Regions from separate parts of the Bacillus sp. 11B20 genome, predicted to be linked through region 2. Evidence: a T-box and tRNA genes for the amino acid it is inferred to sense, from the RefSeq annotation. Region 2 holds a T-box; the other holds one or more tRNA genes.

Region 1 (10,041 bases), on a different contig from region 2:
GTTTAAAAATGGAGTCACTTCTTCTCCATTTAATTTGTAGTCAATTAAGAAAGACTGGAAGCTTTCTAAATGAATTTTAATAATGTTTTTACCTTTTGCTTTTCCAAAATACTCTGCATTTGGCTTCGCATAGTGAGAAGACGTATAGTTCACAACATCCGTTAAATCTTCACTGCTTGCATTTGCAACCTGCGTTGCGTTTTGTGCTGCTTGTACCCCGTCATAAATCGTATAATTGTAAACACCTAAGTATTTGACAACATACTTATGATCAAAGGTTCTCGTTAATAATTCTGGACGATCCTTTTCAGCCAAATGAAGGTTTACAAAGAACAGTCCAATACCTGCAGCTACAATCAGCAGTGCAAACGTCTTTTTCATTTGGAACTTCTTCACTTCCGGTCTCCAAATGACAATCGCAATCAAGATGATGATATCAAGGAAGTATAAAAGGTCATGCGGCTTAATGCTTGCTAACACACCGCCAGTCATGCCTCCCCCAAGATTTCCTGCCTGCTTCATTGTTGAGAAAGTCAAAAAGTCATCAAAGAAACGGTAATACGCTACATTTGCATATAAAAGTGCGGTCATAATAAAATCAATAACAATTAAAACAATGGCAGATTTACGCCCCTTCAAAAAGAGAGCAAGTCCAAAAAACACAATGGCTGAACTAAATGGATTCAATAAGAGAAGCCCCTCTTGAAAAGAACCTTTTACTCCTAAATTAAAGTCCATTTTGTAGGCTGTGTATGATTTAGCCCAGAATAATAGGACAGCCAAAACAAAAAAGCTATATTTGTTCGCAAATATTTTTTTCATAAAACCTCTTCTTTCTTATCATCGTTCTGATATAAATGAAATCATAAAAAATTTACATTCATTTTGCAAATGTAAATCTTCTTCGTCAAGCATTCCGATGCTCTGTCTCCGCCGGATACATGCGCTCCTTTAATATAACGAACGAGAGGCATCATAAGTTTCAAAAAAAATACGAGTAAATAAAAGGAAAAATATCCATTTACATTAAATTTACGCACACTTCATGTTTTAGTGGATGAAGAAGGTTTTGTAAATCACTCAGTATTACTTTACTTTTTTCATCTATTCGTGTCAAAGTAATTATAAAGAAAAGGAAGAATAACCTAGGCTTTTCGACTCACTTACCCAAATTTATACAAAATTCGATTCATGCTTCTTTTATTGTGACTCAACCTCCATTAATCCATGTACCTCCTAAAAAAACAGTTTTAAACAAAAAAAGCTTGATTTCCCCTACTGATGTGCGGTGTGATTAAGAGGTAGATTTTGATCATATCATCCTTATGTTCATAACAAAAATATCGAGCTGGAGGACATCACATGAAGATTAACAAACAAATCAACACTTTTGAAGGAAGATTTTCAGAAGATATAGTCACTATCATAGCTGTGACAGGACCTTCTGGCGTAGGGGCAGGGAAAGCAGGACAGGCACCTCTTTGGACCGCTTCTATTCCACTAATTGCCTGGAAGGAAAACGGCCATATCACAAACGAAAATGTAAGACTTTGCTGGTTAACAGATGACGAAGGATTAAGGGAAAAGCAGTCACAATTACATAAAGAATCAATCGTTACACTTCAGGTTCGAAAAGGCGAAGGTGAATTCATGCTTGTATCTTTGATCAATACAGATACAAAGGATCAAGCACTTCAAGAAATTTTAGAACAAGCCCAAAAGCCTGTGTTTTATCATGATGATACACTTGGAACCTTTGAGTTAGTGAAAGGACTAGACTTATTTGAAAAGACGATCCAATGGAGCAATGAAGAGTGCCTTCTCTACTTTAACCTCGAAGAAGATGAAAAAATAAATGACTCTCTTTCTACAGCAAAACAACTCATACAAGAACAAGCTAAATGGGATTCTTCTATTAAATCATTTGCCGCGAATCAGCTGATAGATCTAGCAAAGGATTGGCAGGAACAAGACGAATCAGTTGAAAAGCAAGAAGAACTCACACTGAATCAATTTATGAGCCGCATTTCACTTGAAAGCCTGCATGTTTACCCTGAGGGAGAGTTTGAAGTCTACTATCATGACGGTGATTTATTTTGGGGACATGTCATTATTATCACAGGAAATATAAATGGCACATTTCATGATGCACACATTGCAGGCTAACAGTTGGAGGGACATTAGATGGAGATCAAAGCTTTTCAAGAATTAAATCTAATTGGGAAAACGCCAGCCATCGCCAAAATAGGCGGGTTCCGTCCTGATCCAGCTGTACACAGCTGGTTTGCAGGCCATTTTTTCATCGATCCTCATCAGGGCTGGCCGAAAGATCAAGATGGTGCCATGATTCCGATCTTACAAATTTATTTACCAGAAGTGCCAGGAGGAATGAACGGCTTCAATGAGTGTAAGCTGATTCAAATTTTCCTCAACCAGAAAGCACTTCCGATTGATATCACCAAAAACGGCGAAGGCTGGAAGCTCATTGAATATGCATCAATCGAAGGTTTAGAAGTAGCTGAGACTCCTGAAGAAGTAAGAGGACTCAAACCCTTTCAAATCCAATGGAACGAAAGTGAACAAAGGGACTTCCCTTGCTGGGAAGAAGCATGGTCATATATCGATTTATCAGAAGTAAACGAAAGTGAAGAAGCGACGGACCACTTCTTTAATCAATACACAAATTATTCGTTCACAAAAATCGGTGGATATGGGGCGTATATTCAATCCCCACCCCATCTACAACAAGGCGAATTCATGCTGCAAATCGCCTCAGAAGAAAAACCTCGTTTCATGATTGGTGATAACGGCACGATGTATTTCTATTATGACAAAGAATCAAAAGAATGGTTTATGCACTGGGATTGTTTTTAACGTTTATTGAATGAAACCTTGCCTTCTCCTAAGCGTAATGAATAATATGAAAGGAGGAAGCAAAATGGGATTCATTTTAGACATCTTTTCACTTGCTGTGTATATCCCTTTTCTACAAGTGGATGAAGAGGATATCTCAAGGAACGCAGCACATCTCAAAAAATATAGCTGGTTTAAAGCACTATTACATGATCAAACTTGCAGGGAGCTCATCATTTATGATCCCGGTGTCCGGCGTCTCATAGGCAGGTTTAAAACGGAGAAACTCCATAAGAAGCGATACAACTTAAGATGCGAACGTAAATTACTACAAGCATTACAACGCGCAATGTAAACTGAAACAACAAGAGCCGCACTTTCCTGTGGCTCTTTTTTTATCAATTGAATCGTTCCTTTTGAAGAAAACATTTGACGCCTGGACAACTCTCCCCGTATATTATGTATAAATCCATCTTTTTCAAAGAAAAGGGGGGCCTCACATGCGCTTGTTTAAGAACTGGAGAAAAAAGCAGCCTGCACAGCAAGTCACTTCAGAAAAGCAAGAAGACAGCATCCCAATCAACTTCTCCACACTTCCCTTTGGCACAGACACCGTCGATGATTTTTTGTTCAACCTAGACCTGACCTCCAAGCTCACAGATCCCTATAAAGAAACAGATACGAACAAGCTTACCTAGATCTTCGCAAATCCTCATCCAATACTGGATGATTTTTTTATACTCAATGAAAGGTGTATCCAATGAAAACATATTATATCGTCAGACACTGCCAAGCAGATGGACAATCTAAAGATGCAGCTTTAACACCACAAGGCATCACTCAATCTCACGAACTGTCACAGTTTTTTTCCAGCATTCATCTTAATCAGATTATCTCAAGTCCTTATAAACGAGCGATCCAAACTACTGAGCCCCTTGCTCATGCAAAACAGCTCGAGATAAAAATCGATCAACGCCTCTCTGAACGTGTGTTAAGCAGTAAGCCAATAGACAATTGGTATGAGAAGCTAAAGCTTAGTTTTACAGACTTACATATGACCTGTGAAGGCGGAGAATCGAGCCAAGAAGCCATGAATCGTATTGTAGAAGCGCTCCACGAACAAATAAAATTAGAAAAAGATCATACCCTATTCATCACACATGGCAATATCATGAGCCTGCTTCTTAAACACGCCGATCCAACGATTGGATTCGAGGAGTGGGAAAAATTAAGCAATCCAGATGTCTATATCCTGAAATATTTCAAACCAGATCATGTAGAAATAGAACGAATATGGCATAAATAAACGGCAGAATGAATTCTGCCGTTTCCTCATCTATTGTTGATAATAAAAAGCCTCTACCCACTCATACGGCTTCTTACGCTCCGCACACCATTTCATGAAGCCTCTTGTCTCCGTTTGCTGAAATTTCTTCCAGTCCGATAAAAGCTGATCATAATAGGCTGCTTGTTTTTCAACATTAGTACGAATCCTCTTATCTTCAATCAGCATCATGACATCTTCAATACCCTGAATTCGCTCTTGGTCTTTCTCATAGGTGCTTAAATAAAGATCTTCATGTATATGATGAAACGAATACCACAAGGCCGATAAATAGATTTCACAAATTTGAACAATCACACGCTGCTCCTTGCTGCCCCCAAGCTCTAGTGCCTTCAATAAATAGGGCAGCCCTTCTCCCTGATGTACAAACAAGCCCTGCCAGCGATATGGTCTCACATCCATTGGGTCAACCTTCTCCCACTCTTGCAGAACAGGCTGAATCACCCCAATTATCAATGGATACACAAGCAAATGATGACCATCCTCAAACCGTTCAATCTTCTCAAACAGCCAAGCAACAAATAAACGCTGTACTTCAAAATCGTTCTCTTTCATCTCTTCAATAAAGGCCTGAAGAACTTTTAGCGCATCTTTACGCAGGCCCTGTTCTTTTTTCACACAGTACTGTCTAAAAAGAGGATAATCATGTGATCCCTCGTCTTCAATGATGGTCTGTAATATCGTCTTCGTTTGCAATAACAACGCCGCCTCTTTACATTCATTCTTTTGACTTCTTATTTAAAGGGAAGTAGTTTTACATCCAATCTTTTCTATGTTCATGAATAAATTGAATGTCTTTTTGATAATGCTCAAGGTGCCCCTCATGAATCATGTTTTGAAAAGCGATATCACCCTCACTCGCTTTTCGTTTCATATATTGACATAACCCTTTTAAACGCAGCAGCACCATATCCAAATAATCTTCTGCTATTTCCTCACCATAAGATTCAAAAAACAGTTTCACTCTATGCTTTATCTGGTCTGCATGTTCTAATGAAGAATATTTCACGATCTCCCCTGTTTCAGTGCGAAAAAACCTACTGATAGGTACACATGTATACAGAGTATATGCGATATCCCAAAGCCTTGGACCAGGAGCAGCTACATCAAAATCAATGATTCCTACTGGTTTTTTATCCTTGAAAATAATGTTATACATAGCAAAATCATTGTGGCAAACAACCTCTATGTTGTTAGGCGTATTGTCCATTCGTTCCCAATCGTCTGAAATGGGAAAATCACAAACAGCATCATGATACAGTCTAAGCATTCTCGCTATTTCTTTTAAAGCTTGGTGAGAGCACATGTATTCTTTTAAGGGATCATGGCCAGCTACGCCTTCAATGAAAGACAAGATCTCTCTACCTTTTTCATCAACCCCTAAAAACTTTGGAGCAAAGGAGAAATTCTTTTTTTCTAAATGCTTTAGCAGCTTTCGTATATTGATATTGTCTGACTTTACTTCTCGACGAACCGTATCTCCCGAACGATATACGCTCGAGACATTGCCACCTGTCAATAACTCTTCATGGTCATTTTGTTTTTTCATAAATTCTCCCCTAAAATTGGATCACAATGATGATATCAGCTAAAGATGTGTATTTACCCAAATATTTTTAGTTACACAAAGGTAGTACACTGTTTTGTGTGAATGTGCTACCCCAGTTTGTTTTCTTACATGGTTAAATGTATCTTATCAAATGTTGCAAATCATCTAAAGATTATTCTGCTAAAAGAAGTACATGCTCATTATTTTCTAATAGTTTTCTATTTTTAATAACTCATTTAAACCACAAAAAAACGTTTACCACAAGGGTGAAACGTTAGGTTCACGGTAAAAACCAATCATGAAACTTTTAATAGATACCGATGGCAAGGGTTGAACCGGCACCCGTGATAAATTATTCCTAAAAGGCAAGGTATACCCTCTTAAAGTAAAGTACTCGTTTATAAAATAAGAATCAAAGTTCTTCTTGATATATTTCTGATTTTATCGGCTTTAAACTCAAAGGTATTTTAAACTCATGAATACTTTCAATATGATTAAAAAAATGATCGATATCGTCATAATCCATTGACCATTCTTCTACCACCTTTAAATTTTTTAACTCGCTTGTTGGTTTAAATAAAAATTCACAGTGTAGTTGTTCCATATGAGAATAATCATCTTCTTCATAAACTGTAAACTGACGTACAAGGTCAAAATGAAATAGTTCCTCTCCTGTAAAGTCATAGACACCACACTGAAATAAAATTTCTTTATCTTCTTCGCCCTCAACTGCCTCCTTTGAAAAAGCCTTAAATGTTTCCCAAACCTTTTTTATATCATCGATATCTTCACGAATGCTATCTTTAAGATAACTTTCAGCATTTTTAACCGTAATCATGACAACACCTCTCCTATGTACAATTTATCTCATCCTTCTTCAATTATCCTGCCCTTTTAGTTTAATAATAAGGTAACCATCAATAAAGTAAAAGATAATCTCCTTCATATGTTCCTCGTAAGGCTTTAATTCAGAAATATTTATTCCTTGTACTGTTAGAACATTAAGAAACCCCTTAAATTTATTCATGTAATACTGAATAGAATGTAGTCTCAAATATTTTAACGTCGTGCCATTTAGCTAATTCCCCTTTCACCAGTAAACAGAACACGATTGGAAGCAATTTTGTCGTGTGAAAAATCAGCTAAAAAACAAATAAAAAACGCCCTCCTACAATTTGTAGAAAGACGTTTTAAACGTTGATATTCCTTAATTCTTCTGTAATGAATGATAATAAAGAATATCTAAAACTAGATACCGGTGGCCGGGGTCGAACCGGCACTCCGTGAGGAACACGATTTTGAGTCGTGCGCGTCTGCCAATTCCGCCACACCGGCATGATCATTAAAGAGCGCATCTTATATTAAAAACAATGGTGCCGAGGGCCGGACTTGAACCGGCACGGTAGTCACCTACCGCAGGATTTTAAGTCCTGTGTGTCTGCCAATTCCACCACCCCGGCAGTCTTTTCAAAAAAGGCGACACCCGGATTTGAACCGGGGATAAAGGTTTTGCAGACCTCTGCCTTACCACTTGGCTATGCCGCCATTATTGGAGCGGAAGACGGGATTCGAACCCGCGACCCCCACCTTGGCAAGGTGGTGTTCTACCACTGAACTACTTCCGCACATCAACTGGGCTAGCTGGATTCGAACCAACGCATGACGGAGTCAAAGTCCGTTGCCTTACCGCTTGGCTATAGCCCAATAATAAAATGGGGCGATTGATGGGAATCGAACCCACGAGTGCCAGAGCCACAATCTGGTGCGTTAACCACTTCGCCACAACCGCCATAGATGTAATGAATTATAAAGTATAATTGGCAGGGGCAGTAGGAATCGAACCCACACCGGAGGTTTTGGAGACCTCTGTTCTACCTTTAAACTATGCCCCTATGAAAATAAAAAATGGTGGAGGGGGGCGGATTCGAACCGCCGAACCCGGAGGGAGCGGATTTACAGTCCGCCGCGTTTAGCCACTTCGCTACCCCTCCACATTTGAAAAACAGTGCCGGCAAGAGGACTTGAACCCCCAACCTACTGATTACAAGTCAGTTGCTCTACCAATTGAGCTACACCGGCAAATAGTGGTGGCTCGGGACGGAATCGAACCGCCGACACACGGATTTTCAGTCCGTTGCTCTACCAACTGAGCTACCGAGCCAAGTATTCTTTTGAAAAATGGCGGTCCGGACGGGACTCGAACCCGCGACCTCCTGCGTGACAGGCAGGCATTCTAACCAACTGAACTACCGGACCATTTTGGTTGCGGGGGCAGGATTTGAACCTGCGACCTTCGGGTTATGAGCCCGACGAGCTACCGAACTGCTCCACCCCGCGACGATATAAAAGATATGGTGGAGGATGACGGGCTCGAACCGCCGACCCTCTGCTTGTAAGGCAGATGCTCTCCCAGCTGAGCTAATCCTCCGAATAAAAAATGCTGGTATATATTCTATAAAAATGGTGACCCGTACGGGATTCGAACCCGTGTTACCGCCGTGAAAGGGCGGTGTCTTAACCGCTTGACCAACGGGCCCTTTATTATGTAAATTGTGGCGGAGAGCAAGGGATTCGAACCCTTGAGACGGGGTTACCGCCTACACGATTTCCAATCGTGCTCCTTCGGCCACTCGGACAGCTCTCCAAATTGGCTCCGCAGGTAGGATTCGAACCTACGACCGATCGGTTAACAGCCGATAGCTCTACCACTGAGCTACTGCGGAATGAAGAAAGCCTGGCGATGTCCTACTCTCACAGGGGGAAACCCCCAACTACCATCGGCGCTGAAGAGCTTAACTTCCGTGTTCGGTATGGGAACGGGTGTGACCTCTTCGCCATCATCACCAGACAATTTAGTGACAAAAGATATTATACTATGTATTGAAAATAAATCAAGAGATATTTTAAAAATGTTCTCTCAAAACTAGATAACAATGTTCATGTTTCACATTAGAATATAGGTTAAGTCCTCGATCTATTAGTATCTGTCAGCTCCACGTGTCACCACGCTTCCACCTCAGACCTATCAACCTGATCATCTTTCAGGGATCTTACTTCCTTGCGGAATGGGAAATCTCATCTTGAGGGGGGCTTCATGCTTAGATGCTTTCAGCACTTATCCCGTCCGCACATAGCTACCCAGCGATGCCCTTGGCAGAACAACTGGTACACCAGCGGTGCGTCCATCCCGGTCCTCTCGTACTAAGGACAGCTCCTCTCAAATTTCCTGCGCCCGCGACGGATAGGGACCGAACTGTCTCACGACGTTCTGAACCCAGCTCGCGTACCGCTTTAATGGGCGAACAGCCCAACCCTTGGGACCGACTACAGCCCCAGGATGCGATGAGCCGACATCGAGGTGCCAAACCTCCCCGTCGATGTGGACTCTTGGGGGAGATAAGCCTGTTATCCCCGGGGTAGCTTTTATCCGTTGAGCGATGGCCCTTCCATGCGGAACCACCGGATCACTAAGCCCGACTTTCGTCCCTGCTCGACTTGTAGGTCTCGCAGTCAAGCTCCCTTGTGCCTTTACACTCTGCGAATGATTTCCAACCATTCTGAGGGAACCTTTGGGCGCCTCCGTTACATTTTAGGAGGCGACCGCCCCAGTCAAACTGCCCACCTGACACTGTCTCCCTGCCCGATAAGGGCAGCGGGTTAGAAGGTCAATACAGCCAGGGTAGTATCCCACCGATGCCTCCACCGAAGCTAGCGCTCCGGTTTCCAAGGCTCCTACCTATCCTGTACAAGCTGTACCAACATTCAATATCAGGCTGCAGTAAAGCTCCACGGGGTCTTTCCGTCCTGTCGCGGGTAACCTGCATCTTCACAGGTACTATAATTTCACCGAGTCTCTCGTTGAGACAGTGCCCAGATCGTTGCGCCTTTCGTGCGGGTCGGAACTTACCCGACAAGGAATTTCGCTACCTTAGGACCGTTATAGTTACGGCCGCCGTTTACTGGGGCTTCAATTCGCACCTTCGCTTACGCTAAGCGCTCCTCTTAACCTTCCAGCACCGGGCAGGCGTCAGCCCCTATACTTCGCCTTACGGCTTCGCAGAGACCTGTGTTTTTGCTAAACAGTCGCCTGGGCCTATTCACTGCGGCTTCTCGGGGCTTTAACACCCTAAGAAGCACCCCTTCTCCCGAAGTTACGGGGTCATTTTGCCGAGTTCCTTAACGAGAGTTCTCTCGATCACCTTAGGATTCTCTCCTCGCCTACCTGTGTCGGTTTGCGGTACGGGCACCTCTCACCTCGCTAGAGGCTTTTCTTGGCAGTGTGGAATCAGGAACT
Region 2 (10,041 bases):
CAAGTTCTACACGAAGACCTTCAAGCTGCAAACGTTCCTGCACTTTTTTCGCATAGTCTAAATGAACAGACGGTGAAACTGGAATGACTTGGAATTGTACAGGTGCCAGCCATGTTGGCAGAGCTCCTTTGTATTCTTCAATTAAGAAGGCAACGAAGCGTTCCATTGTAGAAACAACGCCTCTATGAATGACGACTGGACGATGGTGCTTTCCATCTTCTCCGATATATGTGAGATCGAAGCGTTCTGGAAGTAAGAAATCAAGCTGTACAGTGGATAATGTTTCTTCTTTTCCAAGAGCTGTCTTCACTTGTACATCAAGCTTCGGACCATAAAATGCTGCTTCGCCTTCTGCTTCATAATAATCGTGGCCAAGCTCGTCCATTGCATCCTTCAGCATCGATTGTGCTTTATTCCACATCGCATCGTCATCGAAATACTTCTCAGTATCTTCTGGATCACGGTAAGATAAGCGGAATGTGTAGTCATTCAAGCCAAAGTCTTGATACACTTCTTCAATTAAGCGAACTGTACGGATGAACTCGTCTTTGATTTGATCTGGACGAACAAAGATGTGTGCATCGTTTAATGTCATACCGCGGACACGCTGAAGGCCGGATAAAGCACCTGACATTTCATAGCGGTGCATTGTACCAAGCTCTGCAATACGAATTGGCAATTCGCGATAGCTGTGCGGCTCGTTTTTGTAAATCATCATATGGTGCGGACAGTTCATCGGACGAAGAACAAGATCTTCGTTGTCCATTTCCATCACTGGGAACATGTCTTCTTGATAATGCGCCCAGTGTCCTGATGTTTTATACAATTCAACATTCGCAAGAACAGGTGTGTACACATGCTCATAGCCAAGACGCACTTCTTTATCGACAATGTAACGCTCAATGACGCGGCGGATCGTTGCGCCTTTTGGCAGCCAAAGCGGAAGTCCTTGACCAACCTTTTGAGAATTCGCAAACAGCTTCAGCTCTTTTCCAAGCTTACGGTGATCGCGTTCTTTCGCTTCTTCAAGCAGACGTAAATGCTCATTTAAATCTTCTTTGCTGAAGAAAGCTGTTCCGTAAATACGCTGAAGCATTTGGTTGTTACTGTCACCTCTCCAGTATGCACCTGCAAGGCTTAACAGTTTAAACTCTTTAATTTTCCCTGTAGACGGCAAGTGAATCCCGCGGCAGAGGTCAAAGAATTCACCCTGCTCATAAATCGTCACAGCTTCACCTTCTGGAATCGCCTCTAACAGCTCAAGCTTCAACTCATCACCAATCGCTTCAAAGCGCTTTTTCGCTTCTTCTCTTGATACTTCAATTCGCTCAATTGGCAGATTGCTGTTAATGATTTTCTTCATTTCTTTTTCAATCTTTGGCAAGTCTTCAGGTGTGATGGCTACATCGATGTCCACATCATAGTAGAAGCCATTTTCGATGACAGGACCTACGCCAAACTGAACGTGATGTTCTTTTCCATACAGGCGTTTGATCGCCTGCGCTAGCAAATGGGCTGTGCTGTGGCGCATAATGTCGAGTGCTTCTTCACTTTTGTCTGTGATGATCTCGATTGTTCCACTTTCTAATAGCGGCGTACGCAGATCTATTTCTTTACCGTTCAATTTACCGGCAAGTGCTTTTTTCTTTAGGCCCGGGCTAATTGATGCCGCGATGTCTTCTGTTGTCGCTGTTTTGTCAAACTCCTTGACTGCTCCATCTGGAAATGTAAGTTGAATTTGTTCTGACATCTCTGGTCACTCCTTTTTTGGCAATATAAAAACCCCGCCCCCTGGAAAGGGACGAGGTTGAATAAACGGAATCGTGGTTCCACCCTTTTTCCCGTACTTGCAGCTTGCTTTTCATAAGCAAATACGGCTTGCGGTTCGATAACGGGAATTCCCGTCAGCCATTACTAAAAAGTTCACAGCTGATGTTCAAAGGTGGTAAAGCAAATGGTCCTCTGCTAGGAAGCTTTCAGCCGCGGCTTCCCTCTCTTTAAGCGGGTGTTCATTTGTTCATGTCCTTATCAATACGGTCTCTGTATGAAGTTACACCGTATTATAAAACGTTTTTTCGTGAAAATCAAGAAAGCTTTTCACTTTTCTTGTCGAAATGGTCATGTACAAATTGAACATTGTGCTCTTGGAATGAATGAGATGGGAACACCTCGACCCTTTCTTGAAAAATATTTTGAATCGTTTGCACCATCGAGTGACCTGTATCATTTGTAAATAGGTCAATTTTTTGCGGTGCAATGGAGACAAGCGGTGCAATCAGCTGCGAATCAATATACATTGGATGCTCTCTTACAAACTGTCTGTCTATGTATTGTTTTTGATCACGCTCAGAAGCGTAGCGAAATTCCCAAATCACCAGGCGGTCCTGATGCACAACATGTACTTTTTCGAGCCTAGGCTCTCTTGCCATCACATAGTCTCGAAGCGATTGAATGAAGTTTTGATACTCTTGCTCCATTTTGTATTCTTCAATGGACACTTCAACATAGTTCTTCAGCCTTCGATCATACTCTGACAGCCTAAATGTCATAAATGAACCAATTGAAAAAACACCTTGCTGTAAAGAAATTGCCTCAAGCTCCTTTTTTAAAAGGGCTTCTCTTGACGGCTCTTGCTGAATGCCGGGAATATCATCTAAGTCCCCGTTCATGATACTGTGAGCGATGGAAAGAATTTGGTGCTGCTCTTCGGGATCTTTAAATAAATAGGTGTTTTCAAGGATGCTGCGCATGCGCTCATTTTCTTTGCATTCCAAAAAAAAGTGAACCAATAATGGCCGCACAATGTGCTCAAGTGCTTCTTCTGATTCCTTCGCCTCTATGAGAAGCCGGTCTTTCCCTTGTTGAATTGACATGTGATGCCGACTGTCCAAGTGTTCAGCAAGATGTAAAAAAGCGGCGGTATCATATTCATCTTCAAAGATTATTTCAAGCATGTTTGTCCCCCCTAACGACATCTGTTACATATATATGGGGGAAACATAAAAAATAGACGCCTAAAATAAATCAGGCATCTTTCTTTTTAAAATGAGTGGAACGGAGATAAAGATCAAATAAATCAAACAAACAACCACTAAGGCGGCATAATTGCCGCTGACAAAGCTTGAGCCGAGAACATTTAACGCAATTGTACCCGGTATTAAGCCTAAAAAGGTGGCTGCCACAAATGCACGATAATTTGCACGTGAAGCAGCTGCCGCATAGCTGACGAAATCAAAATGAATCGGTGCAATACGCAATAACAAAATATAAAGAAATCCATGCTCCTGAATGCGGGACGTCACCGCTTTCAGCTTTCGGCTGTTTGATTCCGTTTCCTTCTTTTTTGCACGAAAGGTTGAAGCAATCATGAAGGAGCCTGTTGCCCCGGCTGTAGCCCCAATGAGGGCATAAATCGTCCCAAGGACACTGCCGAATGCCAAACCTGCCGCCAAAGAAAAGACTGTAATCGGGACGAGAACAAACGGGCGGAAAAGAGATAAGAAAAGAAAAACAAAGGGAGCCAGTATCCCAAATTGAAGCACCCAATTCTTCACATCTTTCGGCGCGAGCTGAAGATGCTGTTTATTCAGCCACCACAACGCAGCAGCAAGAATGCCAATCACAAGAAAAAGCAGCCATTTTCTTTTGTTCATTTCATTTGCTCCTCCTTCAGGTGACATACGTTTTTATAAATGACGGCGATTTTCTCCTTCGAGCAAGACCGGCTCTGCTAAATAGAGAATCCGTTCCATTAAACGAGCGGCTTTGACCTCTTCTTTTTCCCCGCGCTGTGAGTACGTAAAGTGATGCTTCAGCTCATTTGGTGAGAAATTAGAAGAGAAAAACGTCGGCAGCTGCTCTGCCATACGGTATTGTAAGATCGTACCGAGCAGCTCATCCCGCACCCAGCTTGTCATCGATTCTGCTCCAATATCATCAAGCATTAAAATCGGGGTGGATTTAACCATATTCAGCTTTTCTTCTAGCGTATGATCAGCTAACGAATTTTTTAACTCTCTCACAAATTCAGGCACGTAAACAAGGAGAGATGGGTATTCTTTCTCCGCTAGCTGCTGCGCAATGGCTGCCAGAATATACGTTTTTCCTACTCCAAATTTTCCGTGTAAATACAAGCCTTTTCCTTTTCCAGTCTCATCATAGCTTTGGAGGAATTGACCTACTTTTTGGATGACCTCTTGTCTTCCCACAACGTTCAGATCAGCGAACGTCGCTTGAAGGACATTTTGCGGAATATACATGCTTTTCATCAGCTCTTGCTGTTTTTTCTGTCTATCGAGCCGCAGCTTGACTGGACAAGGGGAATATTCAATATCAATACTCTGACCTTTGATTACAAGCTTCGGGTGATACCCATCTAAAATGGCATTGACGTTTTCGTCATCTAAGCAGTAAGAGCAGCCCTTCGACTGCTGCACATATTCAAAGAGCCGGTTCAAGCTGCGATTGATCATGTCTTCATGTATTTCTTCTTGATGCTTCTGTAAAAAGGCCTTCACATCTTCATCAGATAACACACTTTCTTTAATCTGATTGTATCTCACGCGAAAATCTACTCGTCCTTTTAGCTGTTCAAATGAACGACCGATCGGTTTCATCCCATCTCACCTCACCTTAATGTGCATTGTACTTTTTCATATTTTTAAACTGATCTAACAGTTTTTCTTTTTCTCGTTCGAGGTCTTCTGTAGACAGATTGTCCGTTTGCTCTTTTGCCGGCTGTTCTTTCGTTTCGGTTTCTTTCATCCAGTCAGGCAGTTTCTCTTCCCTGACGACTTTTCCTGAACCATATGTGCTGCGCTGCTTTTTCTGCTGCGCCCACTCCGTCATTTGTCTGTTCTCTTCTTTGGCAATTTTCATCGCCGCGGCAACGGTTTTGATTTTCTTTCTTACCCAATGAGCGGCGATTTTTTGCATGTATGTTTTCGACAGCTTCATATCTGTTTTGAGTAAGGTATAGTAGATGAGAACATTCATGACACCTGGCTCTAGCTGCTGCTCGAGCATGATATCTTCGACAATTCTTAAGTCGGCATATGTTGGCTCAATGCCATCTGCCATGTCTTTTAGCAGCTCTCTAGGCGAAATATGATCCAGCTTTTCAATCAATTTTGCATCTGGAGTATCCGCTGCCGGCGTCTTTGAAGCATCTTGCCGCAAGTGTCTTGGCTGTTTTTGATCAATCAGCTTTGGCTGTTCGCCTCTGTATTCAATTTGGTACCAGTCTCTTGCTGCTTTTCTCAGCTCTTCTGTTGAGATCATTTGATCCGAACCGCATGCACCTGCTACAATATTTTGCATTTGAAGCGGGGTGATGCCGTATACAACAGCTAACTTCTTAATTGTTTCTTTTACCTGCTTTGTCAAAGCCTTTCTTGGAATCATCATGTCAGACATACCCGCTAACAATAGATCGAAATCGAAGGATTCGTCTGAGAGCGGTGCCGGCTGACTCGATCCAACAGTCACATATTCATAGCCTTGATCAAGCGATGTCGCCTGATGAATCTCTTCTGTCATCTTGCGTTCGCCTGGCTGCAATACGTGAAAGACTTCTTCAAACGACCGTGAAATGTTCTTTGCTTCTGCAGGAACACCTGGGTAAGAGAAATAATCACGAAGCTGCATATATTTTGCTTTCTCTACACGATGGTACAGCAGGACATTCAGCATACCATCTTGGAAAAATTCATCCGGTCTTAGCGGCGGTACAAGCTCATATGTAAACAGTCTGCCTTCTTCCGTTTCCTGTTCATATGTGCGGAGTAAGCCGATTGCTTCAAGCTTTAAACGTTCCTCAAAAATATCATTTAAATTCGTCTGCAGCATGACCATGAGCTGCCGATGAGGTGCAGGTTTTCCCCACATACGATTTTGTTCCAGCTCTCCCCACAGCGTCATGTATAAGCTAAAAGCGGACATGCCAATAAGCGGCTGATATAAAAGAGTGATGAGCTGTCTATCGATGTCACCGAGCAATGAAGCGCTTTTGACGACATACGGATCGACGGCTAGCACTTCCTTCCAATGCTCTGTCATATGCTGATCCTCCCCATGAATTGCGATTGTTTCCATTGTACACTCTTTTTGCGTTTTACGCTTTACGCAGGAAAAAGAGCATGAAGAATCTCCAGCTCTTTTTAGCGTTCTTTCTTTAATAGATCTTTTAATTCATCAATAAAGACATTGATGTCTTTAAACTGCCGGTAAACCGAGGCAAACCTAACGTAAGACACTTCATCAATTTTCGCCAGCTCGTCCATCACCATTTCACCTACAAGCTCGCTTTTCACTTCTGACATGCCTTGATTGCGCAGTTCTTTTTCGATATTAAAGCAGACATCCTCCAGCTGCTTTAAAGCGACAGGACGCTTTTCACACGCTTTGATAAGTCCTCTCAGCATTTTTTCGCGGCTGAATTCTTCTCGAATTCCTTCTTTTTTCACCACAATCAGCGGTAATTCTTCTAATTTTTCAAACGTCGTAAAGCGATATTGGCAGCTTTCGCACTCTCTTCTACGACGGATGGATTTCCCTTCATCTACTGGTCTTGAATCAAGCACCCTTGTGCCAAGGTGCTGACATGTGGGACATTTCATATCATCAGCTCCGATCTATTCTTGGAAGTTGTTTGTCTAGTTCATCATAAAGGGACAGAACGGTCTTCTGACTATAGCCGAAATCTGTTGGCAGGGCCGTTTCTGTTGTTACATTAAAATCGACAGCTGTTTCAAAAGGACGAATTGAAATGACAGTCGCTACGAGAAAGGCTTTTTTCGGCAATCGTATGTTTGCGCTGATTTCACCTCGTTCTGCTGAAACAGATGTCACTTGATAGGAATCGTTTCGGGAAAGAATGGCTTCCACCGCTTGAAAAACTTGTGCATTCGTCGATTTGTAGTAATGGCTTTTCAGTTCTGACACTGGATGCTCGTCAGATGTTTCTGTATGGTTTGACATGAACCGTTTAAAATTTTGTCTTAAAATCATACACGTATCCCCTTTGCCATAATGCCTCTTTCTTTATTTTATAAAAAAAACCTTTGTTTTCCTAGAACAAAAGTATAGACAAGCTGGGGAATGTTGGATTTTTTCTCAAATAAAATATAAAAAGGAGCATAACACAAAGGCATTTAATGCTTTTGGCCAGCTCCCATTGCAATCTTTTTTATGTTTACAGTGCTTTGGCTTGTGCCTGTTTTACTTGTACAGGTCCCATGCCTCGAGGAATTTCGATGTTTTCTCTTGTTTCAGCACCTAATTCATCTCCGATATGATCTGCTGCAATATTCGGATCTAGGTCGCCGCAAGTATAAACATCTATGCTCGCATAACCATGTTCAGGAAAGCTGTGAATTGTCAGATGAGATTCAGAAATAATGACAACTCCACTTACTCCTTGAGGTGCAAATTTGTGAAAAGCAACCTCTCTTACCTCAGCTCCTGATTTCAAAGCTGCATTTACAAACGTTTTTTCAATAAAATCCATGTCGTTCAGTTTATCACAGTCGCATCCCCATAGCTCGGAGATAACGTGACGTCCGATTGTTTCCATCATGGACCCCCCTTTAAACAAGAATGAAAGAGTGAAGTTCTAAGCAGCCGGACCGGACATATACCACGGGGGAAAGTTAGTCCTAAGAGGTCCTAACCCTTTAAGTATACCCGAATGAGTCTGCGAACAAGAAGTTCACGAAAAATAGTATACTTTGTTTAGACCCATTTTGCAAGCTGTGTTTTTAGTGGGATTTTCTCTCATTTCTTGAAAAGGGACGATCGTCTTCTTCATTTCAAACAGCAGAAAGCTCTTTCATCTGTGCGCCGACAAATTTCACAAGGTCAACCACTCGGCATGAATAACCCCATTCATTGTCATACCATGCAAGAACTTTTACTTTTCTCCCTTCCATTACCATCGTTGTCAATCCATCAACGACTGCTGAGTAAGGGTTCGTGTTAAAGTCCGTAGAGACAAGCGGCTCATCTGTGTAATCTAAAATACCAGCAAGAGATGTTTTAGATGCATTTGAGAAGGCTGCATTGACTTCTTCTGCTGTGACATCTTTTTTTAAGTCTACAACAAGGTCAACCATCGACACATTGGAAACTGGCACGCGGAGTGCAAGCCCATGCAATTTCCCTTTCATGTGCGGAAGCACTAAAGAAAGCGCTTTAGCGGCACCCGTCGTAGTTGGAATAATGGACTGAGCACATGCTCTTGCGCGGCGCAGATCCTTATGCGGGTTATCGATATTTTTTTGATCATTTGTATAAGCATGAACCGTTGTCATTAACCCGTTGTCGATGCCAAATTCATCATCTAACAGTTTCACAACTGGTGCTAAACAGTTTGTTGTACAAGATGCGTTTGAAATAATGACGTGCTTTTCAGGATCAAGATCATCCTCATTGACACCCATCACAATCGTAATGTCTTCATTTTTACCTGGAGCTGTTAGAACGACTTTTTTCGCTCCAGCATCTATATGGCCCATCGCTTGATCTTTTGAATTAAATTTACCTGTTGCTTCAATGACGATATCAATCCCAAGCTCTCCCCATGGAAGCTGCTTTGGATCTCTACTATTAAGCAAAAGCACTCTTTTGCCATTTACAATCAAGGCGTCATCTTCTGCAGTCACATCACATTCGTAACGTCCATGATTTGTGTCATATTTAATTAAATGTGCTAGCGTTTCGGCAGGATAGCTTGCGTTCACCGCTACAATTTGAATTTGATCATCAAGCATTGCTTTTCTGAAGACCATGCGTCCAATTCTGCCAAACCCATTGATCGCTGCTTTTACCTTCATGAACAGGTCACTCCTCTATTATGTGTTATACTCAATAAATTTATTTATGAAATTAGTATATCACATTAGAATATAATTGCCAGTATATAAACGTATATTTTCTAAAAAGGGCTGTTCTTTTCAAAGGAAATAAGAATAAAGCATAAAAAAAGAAGAGTACGTGTATGTACTCTTACTTATCTGTATGTTCCCATTCATTTAATATGTTCTGCAATTGCTTTCTGATAAACGCGAGATCTTGTGTGTTCTCTATCACGCGGTCTGCTTTTTTACATTTCTCCTCAAGAGACTGCTGAGAGTGAATACGATTCAGTGCTTCTTCCTCGCTGAGATCATTTCGATTCATGAGCCGCGACAGCTGCAATTCAGGCGTTGTATACACCACAATGATGCGGTCGACGAGGCTTTCCAGCTGACTTTCAAATAAAAGCGGGATATCGAGGACAACGAAGGTTTCTTGCTGACTAACTCCTTCATCTCTCTGTTTGAGCATTTCCTTTCTCACTTCAGGATGAACAATCGCATTCAGCTGCTTTCTTTTCTCTTCATCAGAAAAAATGATGGCTCCAAGCTGCTGCCGGTTCAGCTCCCCATTTGGCAGGAGAACATCCTCGCCAAAGGTTTGAACGATTTGTTGAAGAGCTGGTGTACCTTTGGCAACCGCTTCTTTTGCAATGACATCTGCGTCCACGACCCGGATGCCCTGCTCTTTTATCATTTGCGAGACGGTGCTTTTTCCACTAGCAATCCCGCCTGTTAATCCAATGACAAGCGTCAATTGATTTCCTCCTTTACAGCTTCCACACCCCAATTAAAATGAGCAGAAGCCCTGGTAAGCATGCAAGCTTATCGATCCAGCGCCAATTTGCCAAGTAATGACCGGAACGAAGCCCTATACACACAAAGAGTGAGCTCATTACGGCCACAGTGATACTCATGACAATTGGTGAAAAGCCTAGAATCGCAGCGCCAATCCCTGCGCCAAATGCATCAATGGATAAAGCAATCCCAAGAAGCACTGCTTCTATTCCATTGATCGTCCCAGAACGGTCAATATCTGCACTTGTCGGCTTGCGCAAAATTTGAATGACAAGACCAAGTGACTGCACTTCCACATTAAGCAATGTCTTTTCATGAAGTAGCAAATCACGCTCTTTCGCTGGTTTGTAAAATTGATAAAGGACCCAAAGTCCAATGGCGATCAAAATGC

The links. A T-box is a leader RNA that pairs with one kind of tRNA and senses whether it is charged. The one in region 2 lies ahead of thrS (threonine--tRNA ligase), so its partner is inferred to be a tRNA-Thr.
Region 1: it has a tRNA-Thr gene. The T-box ahead of thrS (threonine--tRNA ligase) is inferred to sense a tRNA for this amino acid. The anticodon was not compared.

Annotation. Positions count from the first base shown of each region.
Region 1 is NZ_JBLZWZ010000007.1:1,690-11,730, reverse strand. It holds gene ltaS (lipoteichoic acid synthase) at 1-822, opposite strand, end outside; gene ACN6NB_RS04275 (DUF2262 domain-containing protein) at 1,363-2,166, shown strand; gene ACN6NB_RS04270 (DUF1963 domain-containing protein) at 2,185-2,874, shown strand; gene ACN6NB_RS04265 (hypothetical protein) at 2,939-3,208, shown strand; gene ACN6NB_RS04260 (hypothetical protein) at 3,354-3,551, shown strand; gene ACN6NB_RS04255 (histidine phosphatase family protein) at 3,614-4,159, shown strand; gene ACN6NB_RS04250 (hypothetical protein) at 4,190-4,894, opposite strand; gene ACN6NB_RS04245 (phosphotransferase) at 4,953-5,747, opposite strand; gene ACN6NB_RS04240 (hypothetical protein) at 6,160-6,585, opposite strand; tRNA gene ACN6NB_RS04235 (tRNA-Leu) at 7,001-7,082, opposite strand; tRNA gene ACN6NB_RS04230 (tRNA-Leu) at 7,119-7,207, opposite strand; tRNA gene ACN6NB_RS04225 (tRNA-Cys) at 7,222-7,292, opposite strand; tRNA gene ACN6NB_RS04220 (tRNA-Gly) at 7,298-7,372, opposite strand; tRNA gene ACN6NB_RS04215 (tRNA-Gln) at 7,380-7,451, opposite strand; tRNA gene ACN6NB_RS04210 (tRNA-His) at 7,461-7,536, opposite strand; tRNA gene ACN6NB_RS04205 (tRNA-Trp) at 7,566-7,639, opposite strand; tRNA gene ACN6NB_RS04200 (tRNA-Tyr) at 7,654-7,738, opposite strand; tRNA gene ACN6NB_RS04195 (tRNA-Thr) at 7,754-7,826, opposite strand; tRNA gene ACN6NB_RS04190 (tRNA-Phe) at 7,833-7,908, opposite strand; tRNA gene ACN6NB_RS04185 (tRNA-Asp) at 7,927-8,003, opposite strand; tRNA gene ACN6NB_RS04180 (tRNA-Met) at 8,008-8,084, opposite strand; tRNA gene ACN6NB_RS04175 (tRNA-Val) at 8,100-8,175, opposite strand; tRNA gene ACN6NB_RS04170 (tRNA-Glu) at 8,209-8,283, opposite strand; tRNA gene ACN6NB_RS04165 (tRNA-Ser) at 8,301-8,391, opposite strand; tRNA gene ACN6NB_RS04160 (tRNA-Asn) at 8,396-8,470, opposite strand; rRNA gene rrf (5S ribosomal RNA) at 8,480-8,595, opposite strand; rRNA gene ACN6NB_RS04150 (23S ribosomal RNA) at 8,705-10,041, opposite strand, start outside.
Region 2 is NZ_JBLZWZ010000008.1:711,350-721,390, forward strand. It holds gene thrS (threonine--tRNA ligase) at 1-1,750, opposite strand, end outside; T-box leader at 1,795-2,041, opposite strand; gene ytxC (putative sporulation protein YtxC) at 2,085-2,954, opposite strand; gene ACN6NB_RS13055 (TVP38/TMEM64 family protein) at 3,015-3,653, opposite strand; gene dnaI (primosomal protein DnaI) at 3,687-4,616, opposite strand; gene dnaB (replicative helicase loading/DNA remodeling protein DnaB) at 4,633-6,057, opposite strand; gene nrdR (transcriptional regulator NrdR) at 6,159-6,617, opposite strand; gene ACN6NB_RS13075 (hypothetical protein) at 6,622-7,008, opposite strand; gene speD (adenosylmethionine decarboxylase) at 7,193-7,573, opposite strand; gene ACN6NB_RS13085 (glyceraldehyde-3-phosphate dehydrogenase) at 7,809-8,831, opposite strand; gene coaE (dephospho-CoA kinase) at 9,004-9,609, opposite strand; gene ytaF (sporulation membrane protein YtaF) at 9,623-10,041, opposite strand, start outside.